One region of the Clostridium sp. HMP27 genome, then DNA from elsewhere that is predicted to be linked to it. Evidence: riboswitches for the same ligand, from Rfam matches in the RefSeq annotation. Region 1 holds a riboswitch; the other holds the start of a gene.
What was found. Region 1 has a riboswitch for cobalamin ahead of DP68_RS12215 (ABC transporter substrate-binding protein). Riboswitches for the same ligand answer to the same signal wherever they lie in the genome.
Positions count from the first base shown of each region.

Region 2: another riboswitch for cobalamin. It lies ahead of DP68_RS00940 (radical SAM protein); the one in region 1 lies ahead of DP68_RS12215 (ABC transporter substrate-binding protein).

Region 1 is NZ_JMFY01000022.1:97,308-107,803, reverse strand. It holds partial or broken gene DP68_RS19640 (hypothetical protein) at 1-51, shown strand, start outside; gene trmB (tRNA (guanosine(46)-N7)-methyltransferase TrmB) at 109-741, opposite strand; gene DP68_RS12245 (site-2 protease family protein) at 782-1,429, opposite strand; gene DP68_RS12240 (hypothetical protein) at 1,616-2,644, opposite strand; gene DP68_RS12235 (phosphodiester glycosidase family protein) at 2,658-3,662, opposite strand; gene DP68_RS12230 (PhoH family protein) at 3,872-5,248, opposite strand; gene brnQ (branched-chain amino acid transport system II carrier protein) at 5,475-6,797, opposite strand; gene DP68_RS12220 (kinase) at 7,098-7,925, opposite strand; cobalamin riboswitch at 8,239-8,410, shown strand; gene DP68_RS12215 (ABC transporter substrate-binding protein) at 8,513-9,469, shown strand; gene DP68_RS12210 (iron chelate uptake ABC transporter family permease subunit) at 9,498-10,496, shown strand, end outside.
Region 2 is NZ_JMFY01000001.1:198,125-208,620, forward strand. It holds gene rnr (ribonuclease R) at 1-536, shown strand, start outside; gene smpB (SsrA-binding protein SmpB) at 735-1,205, shown strand; RNA gene ssrA (transfer-messenger RNA) at 1,380-1,733, shown strand; gene DP68_RS00930 (YukJ family protein) at 1,896-2,537, shown strand; gene DP68_RS00935 (RNA ligase RtcB family protein) at 2,620-3,717, shown strand; cobalamin riboswitch at 3,837-4,009, shown strand; gene DP68_RS00940 (radical SAM protein) at 4,117-4,992, shown strand; gene DP68_RS00945 (diaminopimelate dehydrogenase) at 5,168-6,145, shown strand; gene DP68_RS00950 (TIGR04540 family protein) at 6,345-6,572, shown strand; gene DP68_RS00955 (GPR1/FUN34/YaaH family transporter) at 6,786-7,436, shown strand; gene DP68_RS00960 (methyl-accepting chemotaxis protein) at 7,529-8,509, opposite strand; gene DP68_RS00965 (MotA/TolQ/ExbB proton channel family protein) at 8,935-9,720, shown strand; gene DP68_RS00970 (OmpA family protein) at 9,746-10,462, shown strand.

The DNA of each region.
Region 1 (10,496 bases):
TCTAACGTTGTTAGTGCTTTATTTAAGGAACTTTTACTATATACAACATAAAGATAAACCCCAAGGCAAAAGCTCTGGGGTTATCATTTTATAAATTTTTATATAAATCTATAGCCTTCCAATTAAAAACATAGTCTTCATGCCAAGCTGAGTGAATTTCTTTTCATATTCAGTCATTATATTTTTATCAAAGTCAGATTCATGTAAATCATAAGTTAAATAATTAATTGCAAATCCGCTTTCCTTAAAGTACTCCTGTGAAGCATTAAATAGATCTGTGTCATCAGTTTTAAACCAAATCTCACTTCCTGCTTTAAGGAAATTTTTATATTCCGCCAAAAACCTAGTATGAGTAAGTCTTCTTTTATTATGTCTTTCCTTAGGCCATGGATTACAAAAGTTTATATATATCTTTTCAATTTCATCCTTATCAAATACCTCACTTATAAACATTATATTTAGTGGAACTATTCTTACGTTTGTGATCTCCAGTTCTTCAATTTTCTTTAAAACATATATAAGTACTTCATCCTTTAAATCTACAGCAATATAATTTACATCTGGGTTTTGTACTGCCTTTTGAGCAATAAATCCTCCTCTACCGCAGCCCAATTCCAAATGCACAGGATTATCATTTTTAAATTCTTCTTTCCACTTTCCCTTATACTCACGTGGATTTGTTATTACTAAAGGTGATGCTTCCATTTCTGGACGTGCCCACCACTTTTTTCTAAGTCTCATACTGTTACCTCCAAACTATAAATCATAATACATTTATATTTTACAAATTAAACATAGTCATTATAAGCCCATATATCATACCTGCTGGCCCTGAAACCAATATTCTTGAAATAGGAGTCATTATAAATAATAGGAATATTACAAACTGATATCTATACAATACATCTGAATATTTATAAAATACTGATGGCCAAATATCCCTTATAACATGAAAACCATCTAGTCCTGGTATTGGTATTAAATTAAATATTGCCAATATGCAATTTATATATACAGATGTATTAAATATTCTAATCAATATATATAACACATCTCTACTACTTATGGGAAATACATCCCCAATCTTGTAAATTAAGAACATTGCCGCTGCTGATATAACTGCTGCTAAAATATTTGCTAAAGGGCCTGCTATAGAAACTTTTAAATCATCATTATAATAATTCTTAAAAGCCCTTGGGTTCACTTCTACAGGTTTTGCCCACCCAATACCTGCTATAAGTATGGCTATAAATCCTATAGGATCTATATGCGCTATTGGGTTTAAAGTAAGTCTTCCTTGAAACTTAGGGGTTTTGTCCCCCAATTTATCTGCTACATATGCATGAGCGTATTCATGAAATGTAAATGCTATAAGTATAGCTGGTATCATTAATATTTTACCCATTAAATCTATGCCCAAAGTCGTCATCCTTTCCTTTATAATTTATAAAAATCTATGTTCTCCTTATAAATTACCACATTTCAATTTATATATTTATTGTCTTAATTTTATATTATATCATAAAGAAACCTATCTGAATAAATAAATAAATTCCGGAAAGATCCGGAATTTATTTATTAGATAATTAATGTTCATTAATGACTAGAAAAAATTTTATTTTAACTCAGTTTTTTGAAGCTTTCCTTCACTAATTGATGCAACTCCGTCATCATATATTTGAAGAAATGTACCTTTATAGGCCGTTTGTTTTCCTGTAGATGCTTCTTTTATTATACCCTTCAAATTGTCATTTAAAAATATTTGTCCTTTTTTAGATATATATATATCATCTTTGTCAATCGTTTCAGTAAGCTCAACAGTTTTCCATTCAGATGTAGGTTTCTCTATGTTTCCATAGTACACCTTAACTATATTTCCATTTTCCTCTGAGCCTATATATATATTATCTTCTTCATCCACCCCTAAAAGCTTCGGTACCTGTACTCCGTCAACTTTAATGGAATTATTTACATTTGTAGCATATATTCTATTATATGTTTTTCCTTCATATAGAAGTTTATCTTCATAATTTAATATACGAATATCCCCTATAAAATAATCATTAGTATATGGTTTCTTCATATCTTTCATTATATTTATCCAATAAAGACTGCTTCTTCCGCTTCCTCTTGATACTTTAACATATATTACATTAGTAAGAGTAGAAATTTCAATGGATTCCACCTCTGATTCGGTATCTGCCCAGGTAAGATCCTTTATTTCTTCTTTAGTATCCTTGTCTATATCATAATATGAAAGCCTAAGTGCCATTCCATTTTTAGTAGAATGTTTTTCTGCTATAAGCATTCTATTTCTATCAGAAATCCATTTATAATAGGATACCTTAACTCCTTCTTGAAAATATATATCTTTTTTTTCACCGGTTTTAGTACTTACAACTTTTAAGATATCTTCATCATAGTAAGCTGCGTACTTACCATCAAAAGACATGCTAATATTTTGTGCATTTTCTGGTATAGCTACCTCTGCATCCTTTGCCTTATTACTTGATTTATCTTCTATTTTCTTCACTTTTACAGGTGCATTGTTAGCTAAATAGATATTATCTATATAAAACAATCCTGCAAATTGAACTATAAGCGAAATCATTATCCAACCTATTATTCTTTTCAAAGCGCTCATAACATCTTCCTTTCTAAGGTGTAACATATATGATAGAAGGAACGGATCTTTCTCCTAATGGATCACAAGGATTATTTATGACTTCTTCATCATAATACATAGTAGAAGAAGAGCCTCCATCTAAATTAGTAGCATTATAAGCTTCATATTCTAACATGATATCTTGTACATCTCTTAAAGTCGCCCCTATACTAGAAACTTGCCTTCCATCAATTACCAAAAGCAGTATTGCTCCATCTTTTCTTTGTCCAATTGCTGTTCTTGGAGCAATTCCTTGTCCTCCATCACCATTTTTAATAGTAGGTTGTCCATTTACTACTAATGCTGGTCCAAAGGTCATTGCTTCAGTTGTTTTTAACTGTTCTAATTCATTTAAAGTATATTTCCCAACTAATAGCACTCCCCTAGAAGTAATAGCTACTGTATCATTTTTCGCTTCACGATTAGTAATATCGTTATGAATCATTTTTCCATTGCTCATTAATATCCCTACAGGTTGTCCACCAGTTCCTGTCCAATTTCCATCATTACTTTGATCCACAAAGCCTCCACCGTTTACAGCAGCAACTGCATTGTTAGCCTTTGCTATTTGGCTAGTAAGCTCTCCTGATTTAGGAATTCTACTACTGTATCCAACCTTTACTCTAGTAGGATCATGAACTACAAGCATAGATCCTTTAAATTTTTTACCCTCTATATTATATCTTTCTATATTTGAATCATGGCTATTTTCAAAATCTAAATCTTCTACATCCTCATTTTGATTTATTTCTTCTATTACATCATCTTTTAATATATCCTTAATTTTTTGATCTGATAGAAAAGTGGTAGCTATATATTGATGACTTAATGTACTCATAGCTGCCCCTACTATAGTCTTTTTTACATTCTTAAAGGGTCCATAAAACACTATAAAAGGTCCTGTTGCTGCTGAAAATGCAAATTCAAAAATTAAGAACAAGAAAAACACCTTAAGTGAAAGTCTTTTTTTCTTCTTAACCTTTTTCTTTTTTCCCATACGCTTATCGTTCCTTTCTTAATAAATACATACAGTTTTTATTGTACAATAAATTTTGATATTTTTAAATAGAAATTAATGCATTTATTTATTATTTAATGGTAAAAGCAGTTTTTAAGCTACTTAAATAAGACGTTTAAATTATATAATTTTAAAAAGGCTGCAATATACAGCCTTTTTAAACAACCTAAATAGGATGTTAGTTATAACTAAAGCCTCTTAGCTGCCTCATATGCGAGTGGTGACCTTTCACATTCATCATGCTTTAAAGTAACTTGATAACAAAGTTCGCTTCCTTTCATATTTTCTGAAGCATAGCATAATCCATTTGATCTTGAGTCTAAGAATGGTTGGTCTATTTGTTCAGGATCTCCTATTAATATAAGCTTCGTGCCTTCTCCAACACGAGTTATAATAGATTTTACCTGTTTAGGGGTTAGGTTTTGCGCCTCATCAATGATCATCCAATTCTTAACTATAGATCTACCTCTTAAATATGCAACAGCTTCTGTTGTAATTATTCTTCTATCAAATAGCTCTCTTATTTTATCAGTAAGCTCACTTTCATTTTTATATCTTTCCTTTTCATTTGAATCCACTAATATCTCTAAATTGTCAAATATAGGTCTCATGAAAGGTGATATTTTTTCCTGTTCTGTCCCCGGTAAGAATCCAATTTCTTCATCCATGGTAACATTAGGCCTACAAACTAGTACTCTCCTATATTGCTTTGTTTGTTCCTCAATTACCTTATCAAGTCCTACAGCTAAAGAAAATAGTGTCTTTGCTGTACCTGCAGGTCCCTTCACTATAACTAGTGGAGCCTTATCTGCATCAGTGTATAATGCTTCTAACATAAATCTTTGACCTAAATTTCTTGGGACTATTCCAAGAGGTGTTTTATCTTTATAATATAACGGAACTATAGATTTTCCATTATATCTTCCTACCGCAGATTGTCTTGGATTTTCTAGTGAATGTATCAGTATAAACTGATTATTATAAAGACAAGGTTCAACATACTCATTTGTTTCCTTTCTATAATAAAAAACATCCTTTATATCTAGGATTTTTTTTGCATAAAAATCATCTATTTTTAATGAAGATGCATATAACTCTATTCTTCCTGTGTATTGGTTGTCATTTTCTGGAACTACCTTTTCGTGAAAATCTTCTACATCTATATTGGCAGAGTCTGCCTTTATTCTTTCAAATATATCTTTTGTAATTAAACATACATCTTCTCCAGCTTCCTGTAATCCCTTACACACCTGTAATATTCTATTATCTGGCTTAGTTTTATCCCAGGTTGGAGGAATTATAGCATCCTGGTGATTCATTTCCACCCTAAGGTTTCCTCCTCCGGGAAGTACTACTCCCTTATTTAAATTCCCCTCTATTCTAAGTTTATCTAAAATTCTCGAAGCATGACGAGCATTTGCACCTAAGTCATTTTTATCTTTTTTAAATGCATCTAACTCTTCAAGAACCACTTCTGGTATAACTACATCATTCTCGCCAAAGGAAAATATTGCTCCAGGAGAATACAATATTACATTGGTGTCCAACACATAGGTTTTTTTCAAAAAGCATTCCTCCCATTACTTATTAATACATAATATGCAAGAGGAATGTAATAATTTCCTTAAACATTATTAAAATTAAAAACCCACGGAATATTCCGTGGGTTTTTAATTACAGCTCCTAGAGGAATTGAGTCCACGACTCCACCTTGAGAGGGTGATGTCTTGACCACTTGACAAAAATTCAAATCCCTTTAAAATTTCGTTATAATATTAATTAAGTTTAAAATCAGGATTCTTGACCGATTTCTTTTAACAAGGATGATGCCTTTTTACTTCTACTATATAAACTTCCTAGTATAGCCCCTAACGCACATGGTATTATCCACCCAAATCCTTGAGTAGACATTGGTAATTTATTTATGTAATCAGTAACGTAAGGTATATTTATATTTAAAGTATTAAGCGAATTTACAAGACTTATAATTAAAGTTGTATAAACTGCACCTTTATAAATGTATGTATCTTCAATGTAATTATTAAATAAGTTCATAATTATTAAAACTATTACTACAGGATATGCAGTAACTAGTACTGGTACAGCAAAATTAATTATAGTTTCTACTCCATAATTTGAAATAAATGCGCTAAATATGCATATTAAAGTAACCACTAGTTTATAGCTTAATTTGCCGTTAGTAAGATTACTAAAATAATTCCCAGCTGTTGCAGTAAGTCCTATTGCAGTTGTTAAACATGCTATGGAAATTGCCGCTCCAAAAATTATTTTACTTGAAGGTCCAAGTATGTTAGATGTTACTCCTATAAGAAGAGCTGTTCTTGAAATATCCTTATCAAATATCCCACTTGCAGTAGCTCCAATATATAAAAGCCCACCATATACAATGGCTAAACATACTGCTGAAACTATACCTGATTTTATTGTTATAGAAACTTGCTCTTTTTTATTTTTATACCCTTTAACTATTAAATCTCCTACTACCATTTGGGCCATTATTATAGATCCTAGCGCATCCATAGTTTGATATCCTTCAGTAAATCCTCTTGAAAAAGGCATTACTATATCATTACTCACTGCTTCACCCATCGGAAAGAAAATACCTTTTATTATTATAATTAAAAGTGATATAAGTAAAACTGGTGTTAGTATCGATCCTACTCTGTCCACTACATTACTTTCATTTAATGTTAAAATAAGTGTTATTGCAAAGAAAACTATGGATACTACTATAGGATTTGCATTTGGAAACATAGGTTGAACTCCTAATTCAAAAGTGGATGCTCCTGTTCTTGGAATACAAAATAATGGTCCAATAGACAGCATTATTATTGAGCAAAGAAACTTGCCAAATTTATTTCCTACTTTATTTGTAAATTTTTCTGTACTTCCCCCACATAAAGCCACTGCTATTATTCCTAATAGCGGCAAACTTATACAAGTAAGTAAAAAACCTATCATAGTAAATATCCACTTGTCTCCTGATATAAATCCAAGTGTTGGTGGAAATATTAAATTACCTGCTCCAAAAAACATAGAAAACAGTGCAAAACCTGTGATAATTATGTTTTTAGTATTTTTATTAATATTCATAAAAAGCCCCCCTGTTTTGAAATAAAAAAACCTCTCATCCAAACAAGGTACGAAAGGCATATTCCTGTTTTGTGGTATTTATTACCGCGAAACTTTTGTATACTTGTATAAAGTTTATACCGTCTAAATTTATATTATTTTATAGAAAAAGCACTCATTAAGCAAATATAAAACTTTTGTTAAGACAAGTTTACCTTTACTTATATAAAACTTACTACCCTTTTCTTCTTTTTTCTACATTCTTCTTGCTTCCATATGTAATCTTTTACACCCAGTAATTTTATATGCATTTAAATAGCTTTATAATTTAATAGTTTTAAGTGAATATGTTTTATAATTTTTAAGCTTATCCTTATATTTTGATAAAATACTTAAATTTACGTCCTTTTCATATATTATTCCTAGAGCATCTCCACTATGAGCTCCAATTATTCCATATCCATTTAATTCGTCACATATATTAAGTATAGTAGGAAGTATCTCATAGGACAGTCTTTTTTCATTTCTTATAATGCTTTGAGTAGAACAATGAGCAATTTTTTTTATATCACGAGACTGAATTCCATCCTTTAAAATAGGAATTAAATCATCTATATTGCTAAGAGGAGGCAATTTTTTATTGTTAAACTCAATAGTATTTATTGTTTTATTTCCCTCAAATACCAATATATCAAACTCCAAATATTTTCCTAGCTCCTCAGTATACATTCCATTTTTATAGTCAAATATACAAAGTTCTTTAAATATTATGCTATCTGTAGGCTCTATGGCTATACAATTTCTAATAAGCTCCTCCTGATTAAAAGGCTTTTTAAATAATTTAATTAGGGAGTGATAAAGTGCGCATAAATCTGCTGTACTGCTAGCAAATCCTTTTCCTCTTGTTATAGAGGATTTAATAAGAATATCTAGAGTATGTATATATTGCTCCTCTCCCCATTCTACAAGTATATTATTTAAAAACTTAGAGGATTTGCTATATCTATTTTTAACATGTGGAGATTCACTTTCCCATACTTTTACTTCGGTGAAAAGATTTATAGGACATGAACATAATACATCTATCCCATTATATCTTCCTTGAACTATTTCTCCAATACTGCCTGGATAAATGGTTGTCGCTTCCATAATATATACTCCTTTTACTAGTCATCAATTTTAAGTTACCAGAACTTCAAAATGCGAGTTTTTAATTAATGTTAATTTTATCAACGTAAAAAAATAAATGCAAGTACACATCTCAATTTAAATTAATAATTATCAAAAAACTTTCTATGAAAACATATTCATGAATTTAATTCTGTTATCTTGACATATAATATTATAAATGTTAAACTCAATTCGGGTTATAATAAAATTAAATTTATATGGAAATACTACATAAAACAAAGTCAAAATTGTAGGTTTTACATAACTTTTAGTCATATATTATGATATAATTTAATACATAAAATTTATAGGTTCCAAATGGATTAAATGGGAAAGAAGTTAAATACTTCTGCGGTCCCGCCACTGTAAAGATGAGTATATTAGCATTATGCCACTCAATCGGGGAAGGCGTTAATATGCAATGAATCTAAGCCAGGATACCTGCCTGTAAACACAGCTCATTTAGCTTACGTGGATAAGCTAATGGTAGTCCTTTAAAAGAACTCCATTATCTTAATAAGATAATGGTTTTTTATTTATACATATCATTAAGGAGGAACTTTTAAATGTACACTAAGTTCAAAAAATTGTCCGTAGTAATTTTAACCTTTATTTTAGCATTTTCCTTTGTTGGATGTAATAGCAATAAAAATAACACTAAGGGTACTAAAGAAAATGCTAATGTAGAAAAAAAAGGAGAAACTAAATATCCTTTAACGATTAAAGATTCATCCGGTAGAAACGTAACTATAGAGAAAGAACCACAAAAGATAATATCTGTAGGTCCAAATATTACTGAAACAATATACTATTTAGGTAAAATGGATAAATTAATAGGAAGAACGGATTTCTGTGACTTTCCTAAGGATGTAAAGTCTGTGCAATCCATAGGTACTCTCCAGCAGCCTAATATAGAAAAAATTGTAGACTTGAAACCTGATTTGGTTATAGGCTCAACTCATTTTCCAAAGGAAACACTTGAAAAGCTTGAAGCTTTAGGAGTAAAAGTAGTGGTTCTTTATGGAAAGGAAGATTTCGAAGGTGCTTATAACACCATTGAAAAATTAGGTGAAGTTTTAAATGCTAATGATAAAGCTTTTGAAGTGGTAAGTAATATGAAGAAAAAAGTTGAAGATGTTAAAGTCAAGGTTGCAGGAAAAGAAACTCCATCAGTTTACTACGTTATAGATTTTGGTCCATATGGAGATTTTACTGCTGGATCAGATACATTCATAGATAAAATGATAACTATGGCTGGTGGTAACAATATAGCTAAGGATGCTGTTAACTGGAAATATAGTGTAGAAAAAGTATTAGAAAAAAACCCAGATATGCTTATATGTCCCGTATATTTCGATTACAAGAAAAGACTTCAAGAAGCTAAAGGCTATAAAGATTTAGATGCTATTAAAAAAGGAAATTTATTTGAAATAGATAATAACATGCTTGATAGACAGGGACCAAGACTAGCTGATGGACTTGAAGCTATGGCAAAAATTGTTCACCCTGAAGCGTTTAAATAGTCTTTAATTACCTAATGGGGGGATTTTAATGTCTTTTGACAAAAAAAGGATTTACTATAGAACATTACTTTTAGTAACTATAGCTATTTTACTGGTGCTAATAATACTATCTAGCACTTTAGGTGTCGCTAATATAACTTTTATTCAAACTATGAAAATACTTTTATCTAAAATCCCTTTTATTGGTGCCTTTATAGATTTAAGTAATGTTTCTAACACTCAGGTTCTTATCATAACAAATATAAGACTTCCAAGAATATTTATGGCTGCACTTATAGGTGCTGGACTATCTGTGGTAGGAGCTTCATTTCAAGCTATATTTAAGAATCCTATGGCAGATCCCTATGTCCTTGGAATTTCCTCAGGAGCAGCATTAGGAGCCGCTGTCGCAATAGTTATGGGTCTTCAAGTTATATTTTTAGGAATGAACCTTGTAACCGTGTTTGCCTTTTTCGGTGCTATACTTACTACTATAATAGTGTATAGTATAGCTAAAACTGGTACAAAGATTCCAACAAATGTACTGCTACTGGCTGGAGTATCTGTGAGCTTTTTATTATCTTCTTTAATTTCACTCATAATGATATTTAATAGAGAGCAAGTAGAACAAATAGTATTTTGGACTATGGGAAGCATAGCTTCAGCCAACTGGAAACAGGTATTGTCATTACTGCCTTTTATAATACTTGGATGTATTTTAATGATTATATATGCACGTGATTTGAATATAATGCTTACAGGTGATGAGACAGCTTCAAGCCTTGGCGTAGATGTTGATAAAGTTAAGAAAACATTACTTGTAATATCATCTATAATTGTAGCTGCTTGTGTTTCTGTAAGTGGAATAATAGGCTTTGTAGGTCTTATTATTCCTCATATGGTAAGACTACTTGTAGGTCCGGATCATAGAACCCTTCTTCCTTTTTCAACTATAGGTGGTGCTATATTTATGATAATAGCTGATACTTTAGCTAGGATTTTGGTACCACCTGCTGAAATTCCTGTGGGAGCCATAACTTCTGTATTT
Region 2 (10,496 bases), on a different contig from region 1:
TAAATGGTAAGATTAATGATAAGAGGATAAATAAGCTCACTGATGAGGTATCCGTAGCGTCAATACAATCTTCCGAAATGGAAAGACTTGCAGATGAAGCTGAAAGAGAAGTAGATGATTTAAAGAAAGCAGAATATATGAGTGAAAGAATAGGAGAGATTTATGAAGGAATAATTTCTTCTGTTACAGCATTTGGTATGTTCATAGAATTACCTAATACCATAGAAGGACTTGTTCATATAAGCACGCTAAATGATGATTATTATATATATGATGAAAAGCATTTATGCCTTATAGGGGAAAGAACTAAGAAGAAGTATAAGTTAGGGGACGCAGTAAGAATTAAAGTTGATAAAGTTGATATAGATGCACATGAAATTTTCTTTGAATTACTAGATCAAGAATCAGAATACGATGAAGATTTAGATGGCAATGATATAGTAAACAATAGTGATAGTCAGCATGAAGAATTACAGAAAGACGAAGTTCAAGAAGCAGTGCTTCCAGTAGCAGAGTACTTTGAAGAAAACGAATAGGAAATTGCTGAAATTCAGTAGATAGTAATGAAATTTTTAATGTTCAAGTGTATGGAATTTGCATTGTAGCAAGCTTTCGTAGATGCAGATCCCATACATCTAGTTCAGCATTAAAAACGGTGTGAAGCTTGACTTTTAGTAAAATTTGTAATATAATATTGTTTTAAGAAGTACCATAAATAAAGTAGGTGATACCTAGTGGCAAAGAAGACAGTAAATAAGACATTAGCTGAAAATAGAAAAGCAAGACATGATTATTTTATAGAAGAAGTTTATGAAGCTGGAATAGAACTTGTAGGAACAGAAGTTAAGTCCATAAGAGGGGGAAAAGCTAACTTAAAGGATTGCTATGCTGAAATAAGGAATGGTGAAATATTTGTCTGTAATATGCATATAAGTCCTTATGAACAGGGAAATATATTTAATAAAGATCCTTTGAGAAATAGAAAGCTTTTACTTCATAAAAAGGAAATTCTTAAGCTTGAACAATTTACTGCTCAAGAGGGTTATACATTAGTTCCACTATCATTATATTTAAAGAATGGTAGAGTTAAGGTTAGCTTAGCTGTAGCTAAGGGTAAGAAAAACTATGATAAGAGAGATTCTATGCTTGAGAAGGCAGCAAAGAGGGATATTGAGCGTGAACTAAAAGAAAGATCAAAATATTAGATAAAGAAATTAAGATTTTCTTTAATTAATCAATTTATCTAATAATTACTATTGATAAATAATAAAAATTGTTGTATTATAATAACTGTAAGATAACTCAAAGCTAAATTGTCACTGATAACTAAAACGAGTTGTCAGCAAGTTCTTTGAAAAATAATATATTAATTAAATTATGGGGGCGTACATGGTTTCGACGGGGGTAAGTTGCCCCTGAGAAGCGAGTCGAGGGTCCTGGACCCGCGTTAAAAAACTAGGAAAAATATAAACGCAAACGATAATTTAGCGTTAGCTGCCTAATTAGCGCAGCTCGTCCTACCCGGGAGGCCTACGGCTTGGGATTAGGGCGTCATTTAGTAGGGAACCGAGCTCTACAAAGCTTTGAGTAGAGAACGGAATTTATGAAGCTACTGAAGTTTAAAGCCTGTTAGTGGGCGTTAAACCTAGGGAATTTTAAAACACTATCTGCACTCGGAGATGCTCAGGAGTTACTACTTTCGGACAGCGGTTCGACACCGCTCGCCTCCACCAAACCCGATAATTTCAGCCTGGTTACCCACCAGGCTTTTTATATTTTTTGAAAAATTATTAGAGAGTATATTATCAAAAAACAAATTTATCACTTTACTTACATAGCTTTTGATATTTTTATAAACAATAAGTATATGATATGCAAGTAAGGAGATGAAAATTATGGATATAAGTTATGGTTTGTTGAAATGTACAATTCTAGAAACTACTGCAATAAAGGGAGATAGTCCTCATTTTCATATACATGTCATTGCTGATGGAATACACTTTAGAATTGCCATAAATATAAAATCTGAAACGTATCCTTATGATTTGCTTTATTATATTGATGATGACTTTGAGAATGAACTTACGGCCAAACTATCAGAAATACCTTTTGGATTTTATCCAATTGGTCCAAATATAAAGAAAGACTACGGTCTTGACTATATTCGTGGGAATTTACTCCATATAAAAAATATGCAGCCGTTGCCGGATGTGCTTCCTGGTCCTGATAATGATTTAAATGAAAAGATTCGTAACATTACACATAAAGTTCTTGAAAATCCAGAAACTATTTTGTATGTTTTTGGAAGGCGGTGGGGACCTGAGGGTAGTAAAGATAAATACTTTCATTTCACTCCAAGTGATGGTATACATTCTATTCATATGAATCAAGAAATAAATCAATTTCAAGAGGATCCTGATAATAGTTGGCAGGATGGAGGCTTATTAATAAATTTTGTTTCAGAAGATAAGTGGAATGCCATTTTTTTAGCTTTTCAAGCTTATCATAATGGAAGTGAAGAGATTAATAATGCGTAATATGGCATAAATAAGAATTAAAAATAGCCTAAGATGAGAAAATAAAACATAAAATAAATACATTATAATTAAAGGAGTATTTATGGATAATATAGTTAAAGTAATAAAAAGTGAAAAGTCGTGGATGGAAAGTAACGCTATTGATCAACTTAAGAAAGTAGCAGAGCTTGATGGAGTAGTAAAAGCTGTTGGACTACCTGATCTTCATATTGGTAAGACTCCAGTGGGAGCTAGTTTTGTCACGAAGGAAGTAATTTATCCTCATTTAATTGGTAATGATATTGGATGCGGTATGGCTTTGTTTTCAACAAATATAAACAAGGGCAAGTTTAAATTTGATAAAGTTAGAGGAAAACTTGAGAGATTAAATGGACTTGAAAGTATAGATATATCCCATTTAACTGAAGAGATTCATTTGCCTATGAAGGAGGCTCTTGGAACTATTGGATCTGGAAATCATTTTGCAGAGTTTCAGCAAATTGATAAAGTGTATGATCAAGACTTATTAGATGAGTTAGATATAAATAAAGGATACATATATCTTTTAGTTCATAGTGGATCAAGAGGTTATGGGGAGTATATATTAAGGAAATATATTGGGGAGTATTCTTGTCAAGAGGGACTTAGAGAAAATAGTGAAGGTTATATTGAATACTTTAAGGAGCATAATAGTGCAGTAGAGTTTGGGGCGCTTAATAGAGAATTAATTGCATATAGGCTTTTAAGTACAATTGGTGCAAAGGATGGGCATAAGCTTTTAGATAGTACCCATAATTCAATAGCTATTAAGGAACTTAATGGAGAAAAACTTTATGTTCATAGAAAAGGTGCAGCGCCTGCAGATGTAGGGTGTGTTGTAATTGCAGGTACTAGAGGCTCTAATTCGTATATTGTTAAGCCACAAGCTAACTCTTTGGAATATGCTTTTTCAGTTGCGCATGGAGCCGGAAGGCGTTGGAATAGACTTTCCTGCAAAGAAAGGCTTGAACATGTATATCCTAATAAGTCTGTGAGAGAAAAACTTTTAGGAAGCAATTTAATATATAGCGATAGAAGTATTATATACGAGGAAGCTCCAGAGGCATATAAAAGTATTGAGAAAGTTATAGAAGATATGTTAAATGAAGACATGATAAAAGTTGTTGCAAGTCTAAAGCCTCTCATAACTTATAAAGCTTAACAAGGCCTGACTGCTTGATAAATAGTATATTTAATTTTATCAATTTATATTGCAAGTTGCAAAGTTAAGAACTATAAGCTATAATGTTTTATGTAATTAATGTATGATATGAAATAACAATATAAAACATGTAAAAAGGTGCCCGAAAGGGAGAATAGGGAATGAGGTATAAGCCTCAGCGGTCCCACCACTGTAAACGGTAGAACTTTTATAATCCACTGGATTACACCGGGAAGGAAAAAGTATCGTTAGTCCGTAAGCCAGGAGACCTGCCTTTTTCATTATTGCATCTTAGATTTAAGAGGCTATATTAAGAATGATGGCAAAATTCTTGAATACAAATATTTGTATTCAAGAATTTTTTTCTTTTTGTTTAAAAAATTTAATGAGGTGATGGATATGAAGGTTATTAAAAAGCTTGTAAGTTGTGACAATTCTATAAAATATTTATTAAGAATGAAAGACGGTAATACTATTGAAACTTTATATATGTATGATAAGGAATTAAAACTTACTTATCATAGTACAGTATGTGTCTCTTCTCAAGTGGGTTGTACCCAGGGGTGTTTTTTCTGCGCAACAGGAAAACAAGGCTTGGTAAGAAATCTTACCTCGCTTGAAATAACTGAACAGGTAGGTGTTTGTGTTGATTACTGCAAAGAAGCGAAGTTACTGCCAATAGATGCGGTTGTTTTTGCAGGAATGGGTGAACCTTTTATGAATTATGAAAATGTTAGAGATGCCATAATTAGCATATATAACAAATATAAAATAAGCAGTTTTGAAATTGCAACAGTAGGTTTAGCACCGAGAATCCGAAGATTGATAAATGATTTTAAAGATAGTGATGTTAAGATTAGACTTAACTTATCATTACATGCATCGTCAAATGATACACGTAAAAATATAATGCCAGTTACCTTAAAATATGACATAAATTCTATAATTGAAGCAGCAGTTGAATATGCAGAAACATTCAACATAAAGACCAGAATAAGATATATGATATTTAAAGGTATAAATGATACTGACGAGGATGTAAAAAGATTAGAGGGGCTGCTAGCAGATAAGCCATTAAAACTTATAATTTCAGCGTATAATGATAATAATATAGAAGGACTGATTGCGCCACAAGAAAGTGATGTAACAAACTTTTATAATAAACTAAAAAACAAAATAGATTGCGAGATATTCCACAATTTTGGGAAGGACATTAAGGGAGGATGTGGACAGCTTAGACAAGAAAAGATGATAGAAGATGAGGAAGTAGTATAGTTTAACGTTTAAACAGAATTTATTAAAAAGTTATCATAAGAAAATTTTAAATTAAAGATATAGTAAAACAAAAATAATTGTGATAAAATTACCACAAGATAAAGTGTTAAAGCTTTATTAAATTTTAAGTAGACACATAAAGGAGGGGCGACTGGCTTTGCACGCCAGGTATAATATGAATAATAAGATTAGAATAGGTATTGTAGGTTATGGAAACCTTGGAAAAGGTGTAGAATTATCTTTAAAACAAAACTCAGATTTTGAATTAGAGGCTATTTTCACAAGAAGAAATCCTGACAAATTGCAGTCAAATTCAAAAATGGTACATATTTCAGAAATGGAAAATTATAAGGACAAAATTGATGTTATGATTCTTTGTGGAGGATCTGCAACAGATTTACCAGAGCAGGCTCCAGAGATTGCAGCAACATTTAATACCGTAGATAGCTTTGATACTCATGCTAGAATACCAGAATATTTTAATAGGCTAGATGAAGTAACAAAAAGAGCTGGTACTATTGGACTTATATCCGTTGGCTGGGATCCAGGAGTATTTTCACTAAGCCGACTTTTAGGTCAATCAATACTTCCAGTTGGAAAAGACTATACTTTCTGGGGCAAGGGAGTAAGTCAAGGTCATTCAGATGCAATAAGAAGAGTAGCTGGTGTTAAGGATGGTATTCAATATACTATACCTGTTGAATCTGCTATTGAAAGAGTTCGTACAGGAGAAAATCCTGAATTTTCAACAAGAGAAAAACATGAAAGAGTTTGTTATGTAGTGCCTGAGGAAGGTGCCGATTTGGAGCAAATAAAAAATGAAATTAAAAACATGCCAAATTATTTCTCAGATTATAATACTACAGTGAATTTTATAACTGAAGAAGATTTAAAGGAGAATCATAGCGGGATACCTCACGGTGGATTTGTTATTCGTACAGGTGTAACCGGAGAGAATACTAAGCAGAGAATGGAACTTAGTTTAGATCTTGGAAGTAATCCACAGTTTACTTCTAGTGTGCTAGTAGCTTATGCAAGAGCAGCTTATAGAATGTCCAAAGAAGGTCAATCAGGAGCGCGTACAGTATTAGATATTCCATTTTCATATTTATCACCAAAATCAGGGGAACAATTAAGAAAAGAATTGTTATAGGATAGATTGAAGATAAGTACAATATATAAGTTAAAAGAACACCAATACTAGTATTGGTGTTCTTTGTGAATTTGTAGGATTTAATTAAATAATTTTTTAAAATAAGTTTTTGGGCTTATATGAGTAAATTTTCAGTATTCAAATATTAAAATAATGTTATAATATTTAAAAAAACATATAAAATTAAAGGAGTTTAACTATGAGACTAACTTATAAAAACCCAAGGGAATTAGCAACATGTATAAAGGATTTGGTAGATTCATACTTAGAAGGATTAATTGAGCATGATCCATTTGAAGAAAAGTTAATAAAGCTTATTAACGCTAATAAAGATAGAATTTATAAGGATGATGTAATGTCTGTAAAGATATCTAGCGTTTTAGGAAATTCAAGGATAGATATAATTAATAAAATAATAAATAAGTAAAATAAAAGCCTGGTTTGAGTAGCCAGGCTTTTTATTAAATGTTTTTTGTAAGACTTAACTAGCTTCCAATCAGCATTTATTTTATACAATAGGATACCAATATTTATAGGGTACTTAATATATTGTTAATAAAACCTTTGACAAGCTTAGTAAAATCTGATATTTTATATTAGGAATTTATTAATTTTTTGTAAACATATTAGGAGGAACTAAATGAATACTCAAACACAAAATGTAAAGATTGTAAACGCAGATCCGTCAGCGTTGGGATTATTTGGACTTGCTATGGTAACAATTGTAGCTTCTTCTCAAAAGCTGGGGTTAACAGAGGGTGTATCTTATGCTTTGCCATGGGCTATTTTTCTAGGAGGATTTGCACAGTTATTTGCATGTTTTAATGATTCAAAGAGACAAAATGTTTTTGGAACAACAGCCTTTGGGGCATATGGATTTTTCTGGCTTGCAGTTGGCGCTTCATGGATGATAAATGCCGGGGTATTTGGGCAAACTTTAAAGGCGGGTGTAGATCCAAAACAGATTGGCTTTGCCTATTTGGGATATCTAATATTTACTATCTTTATGACAATTGGAGCAATGGAAACACATAAGGTATTATTTACCGTATTCTTTTTGATTGACTTCTTATTTTTAGGATTAACGCTTTCCTCTTTTGGCATAGCTCATGAATTTACTCATATGTTAGCAGCATATTCAGAGCTGCTTATTGCATTGGTATCTTTTTACGGCTCAGCAGCAGCAGTTTTAAACCCTCACTTTGGCAGGGAGTTTTTACCTGTAGGGAAGCCTTTTGGAGTGTTTAAAAAGTTGAGTGTTAAGGAAGCGGAAATGAAGAAAGCTTCATAGGAAAAAATAACGTTAATAAATAATTAAAAACCACGTTGAAGTTATATACGACGTGGTTTTTAAAATATATAGAAAAAGACATAATTTTATTTTTATTCTTTGATGTTAATTTTATTTTCTTGAATAAGCTTTTGACTATAAGAGTCGAGCTTAACCCCTGTTTTATGAAGTTGATTATCAACTACGCTGGCTTGGGCTATGTGGTCAATTATTGAGTTGGTGGTAGTCTTTAGGATGTTATCAACGTTAAGTATTTCCTTAGTCATAGTTTCAATATGCTCTTTTTGAGTAGATACAATATTCATAACTTGTAGTACTTCTTCTTCAACTTGAGCTATAGTAGACAAGCTTTTTTCTACTTTTTCTATAGCATCACTTGAAGCTTTAACTCCCTTTGAAATAACTGAGTTAGATTTATCAGAATTAATTAATACTTTTTTTGTTTCATTTTGAATTCCATGTATTAAGTTAGATATATCCTTTGTGCTTTTTCTAGTTATCTCAGCTAATTTCTTTACTTCACCAGCGACCACGGCAAATCCCTTACCTTGTTCACCGGCTCTAGCAGCTTCTATTGATGCATTTAGTGCTAAAAGGTTAGTTTGACTTGCAATACTTGTTATTAATTGAACAACTTCATTGACTTTATTAAAGCTTTCGGCTAACTCGTTAATGCTACGAGTATTGTTAGCATTTTCGCTTTCTAGGGATTTAATTATAGAATCCATTTCTTCAATGGCCATTTTTCCTTCGTTTGATTTCTGAACTGTATCTTCTGTAATTTTTATAAGCTTATTACTTTCTGTAAATAGATTATCTGTAGAGTCATTTGTAAGGTCAGTTAAATTTGAAATTTTACTCATATGTACTTTTATATTATCTGTAAGTTCAGTTAAGGCGTTATGTTGATTATTAACTATTTCATGCTTATCTACAGTTGTTTTTAATAAATCATTTATTGATTCTATAAATTCAATAGTTTCAGTACGAAATTGAGCATCTTTTTCCCTTATCTCATTTAACTCAGTAGAAGAGATTAGCTCATCATTGGTTGATTTGTTTTTTCTAATCATTTTTATCCCCCTTAGTTTTAGATGTTATTTATAATGAATTGGTTATTTAGTACCTATAAAGGTAACTTCTAACTTATATTTTATAGTTAATATTAATGATAAGCAATGTATTTCTGATTAGTATAAAACAAAAAAAATAATAATGATAATGTATACATTAAATAAGACTTCATAATATGCTTAAAGAATTTAAGATGATAACCGAATAATAAAACATAATATATATTTAGACCAAGTATAATGGGTGCTTGGTTTGTCTAATACCATGATGTTTTAGATTTCCTCATTAAAAGACAAAAAAACCAAAAAATTTCATAAGATTACTTCCAATTATTATCAAAACAATGTAAAATGTTATTAATATAATATGACAAAAAATGTATCATATAATAAAAATATCCTATAAGGAGATGGGGGAAAGAGCAATGGATTTGATGTCAATTTATGGTATAGTATTAGCAATTGGATTTATTTTGTTCGGGATACTTTCTAGTGGACAAATAACAACGTTTGTAGATATACCATCTGTACTAATAACTATAGGTGGAACTATAGGTGCACTTTTACTGAGTAGTAAAGGAAAAAATGTTAAAGTATTATTAAAGCTATTTAGAATAGTTTTTAAGGAAAATAAATTTAATAATGTTGAACTTATTACGAATTTTATAGAATGGTCTACAAAAGCCAGAAAAGAAGGATTATTATCGTTAGAAAATACAGTTGAAAGTATTTCAGATCCATTTATAAAAAAAGGAATGATGATGATAGTTGACGGTTCAGAGCCAGATACAATAAAGGGTGTATTAGGACTAAAAATTAGAGGTATAATTGAAAGGCATAAGGAGAATAGAAATATGTTTGATACCGGGGCAGCTCTAGCACCTGCCTTTGGTATGATTGGTACATTAATAGGGCTTATTAATATGCTTAAGCAATTATCCGATCCATCTAGCATAGGGCCTCAGATGTCTATTGCTTTAATTACAACACTTTATGGATCGTTTATAGCAAATGTAGTTTTTATGCCTATGTCTAAGAAGTTAAAGGCTAAAACCTCTGAAGAAGTATATCAAAAAGAAATGATTATAGAAGGATTATTAGGCATTCAAGCAGGAGAAAATCCAAATAACTTAAAGGAAAGAATGCTTTCATTTTTAGATGAGGAAACTATTAATCAGTTACAATCAACGAGTCAAAGGGGAGAAGAATAAAATAATATGAAGGAGGAAGAGAGCGGTGGCAGACAATTATAATATGGATGATGACGATGAGGGTGGCGGCAGTGAATGGCTTGCAACCTACGGCGATTTAGTTACCTTGCTTCTTTGCTTTTTTGTTTTACTCTATTCGATGTCTGTTATAGATAGTGCAAAGTTTAAACAAGCTGCTGAATCTTTAAACAACATGGGTATAATGTTGCAAACTGGGTCCATAAATCCTACCGTAGGCGATTCAATTGCTGATTTAGACGTATATAGAGCTAAAAGTGCTGAAGACCAAATGAATGACATATATAAAGAGGTAAAGGATATTATAGATTCTGGAGGGTTAACAAAGGATGTAGAAGTAAAAAAAGTTGATAAAGGCGTGCTTTTAAGGTTTAAGAATGAGATCTTATTTGATATAGGACAATCAGATTTAAAGCAAAACGCTAAAGATAATCTTAGTAGGCTTGGTAAAGTATTACGAAAACATAATAAAATAATTAAGGTAGAAGGACATACGGATAATATACCTATAAGTAATAGTGAATACAGAAGTAACTGGGAATTATCTACTGCAAGAGCCATAAGTGTTGTTAGATATTTTACTGAAGAACTTCCTAGTGACCAACGATTGAATCCAAAAAGTTTTGAGGTTTCAGGTTACGGAGAATATCATCCAATTGCACCTAATAACACCGAGGAAAATAAGCAAAAGAATAGAAGAATTGAAATAACTATAAGTCAGTAATAATTATATTACAAGAAAAACAATAAAATATATT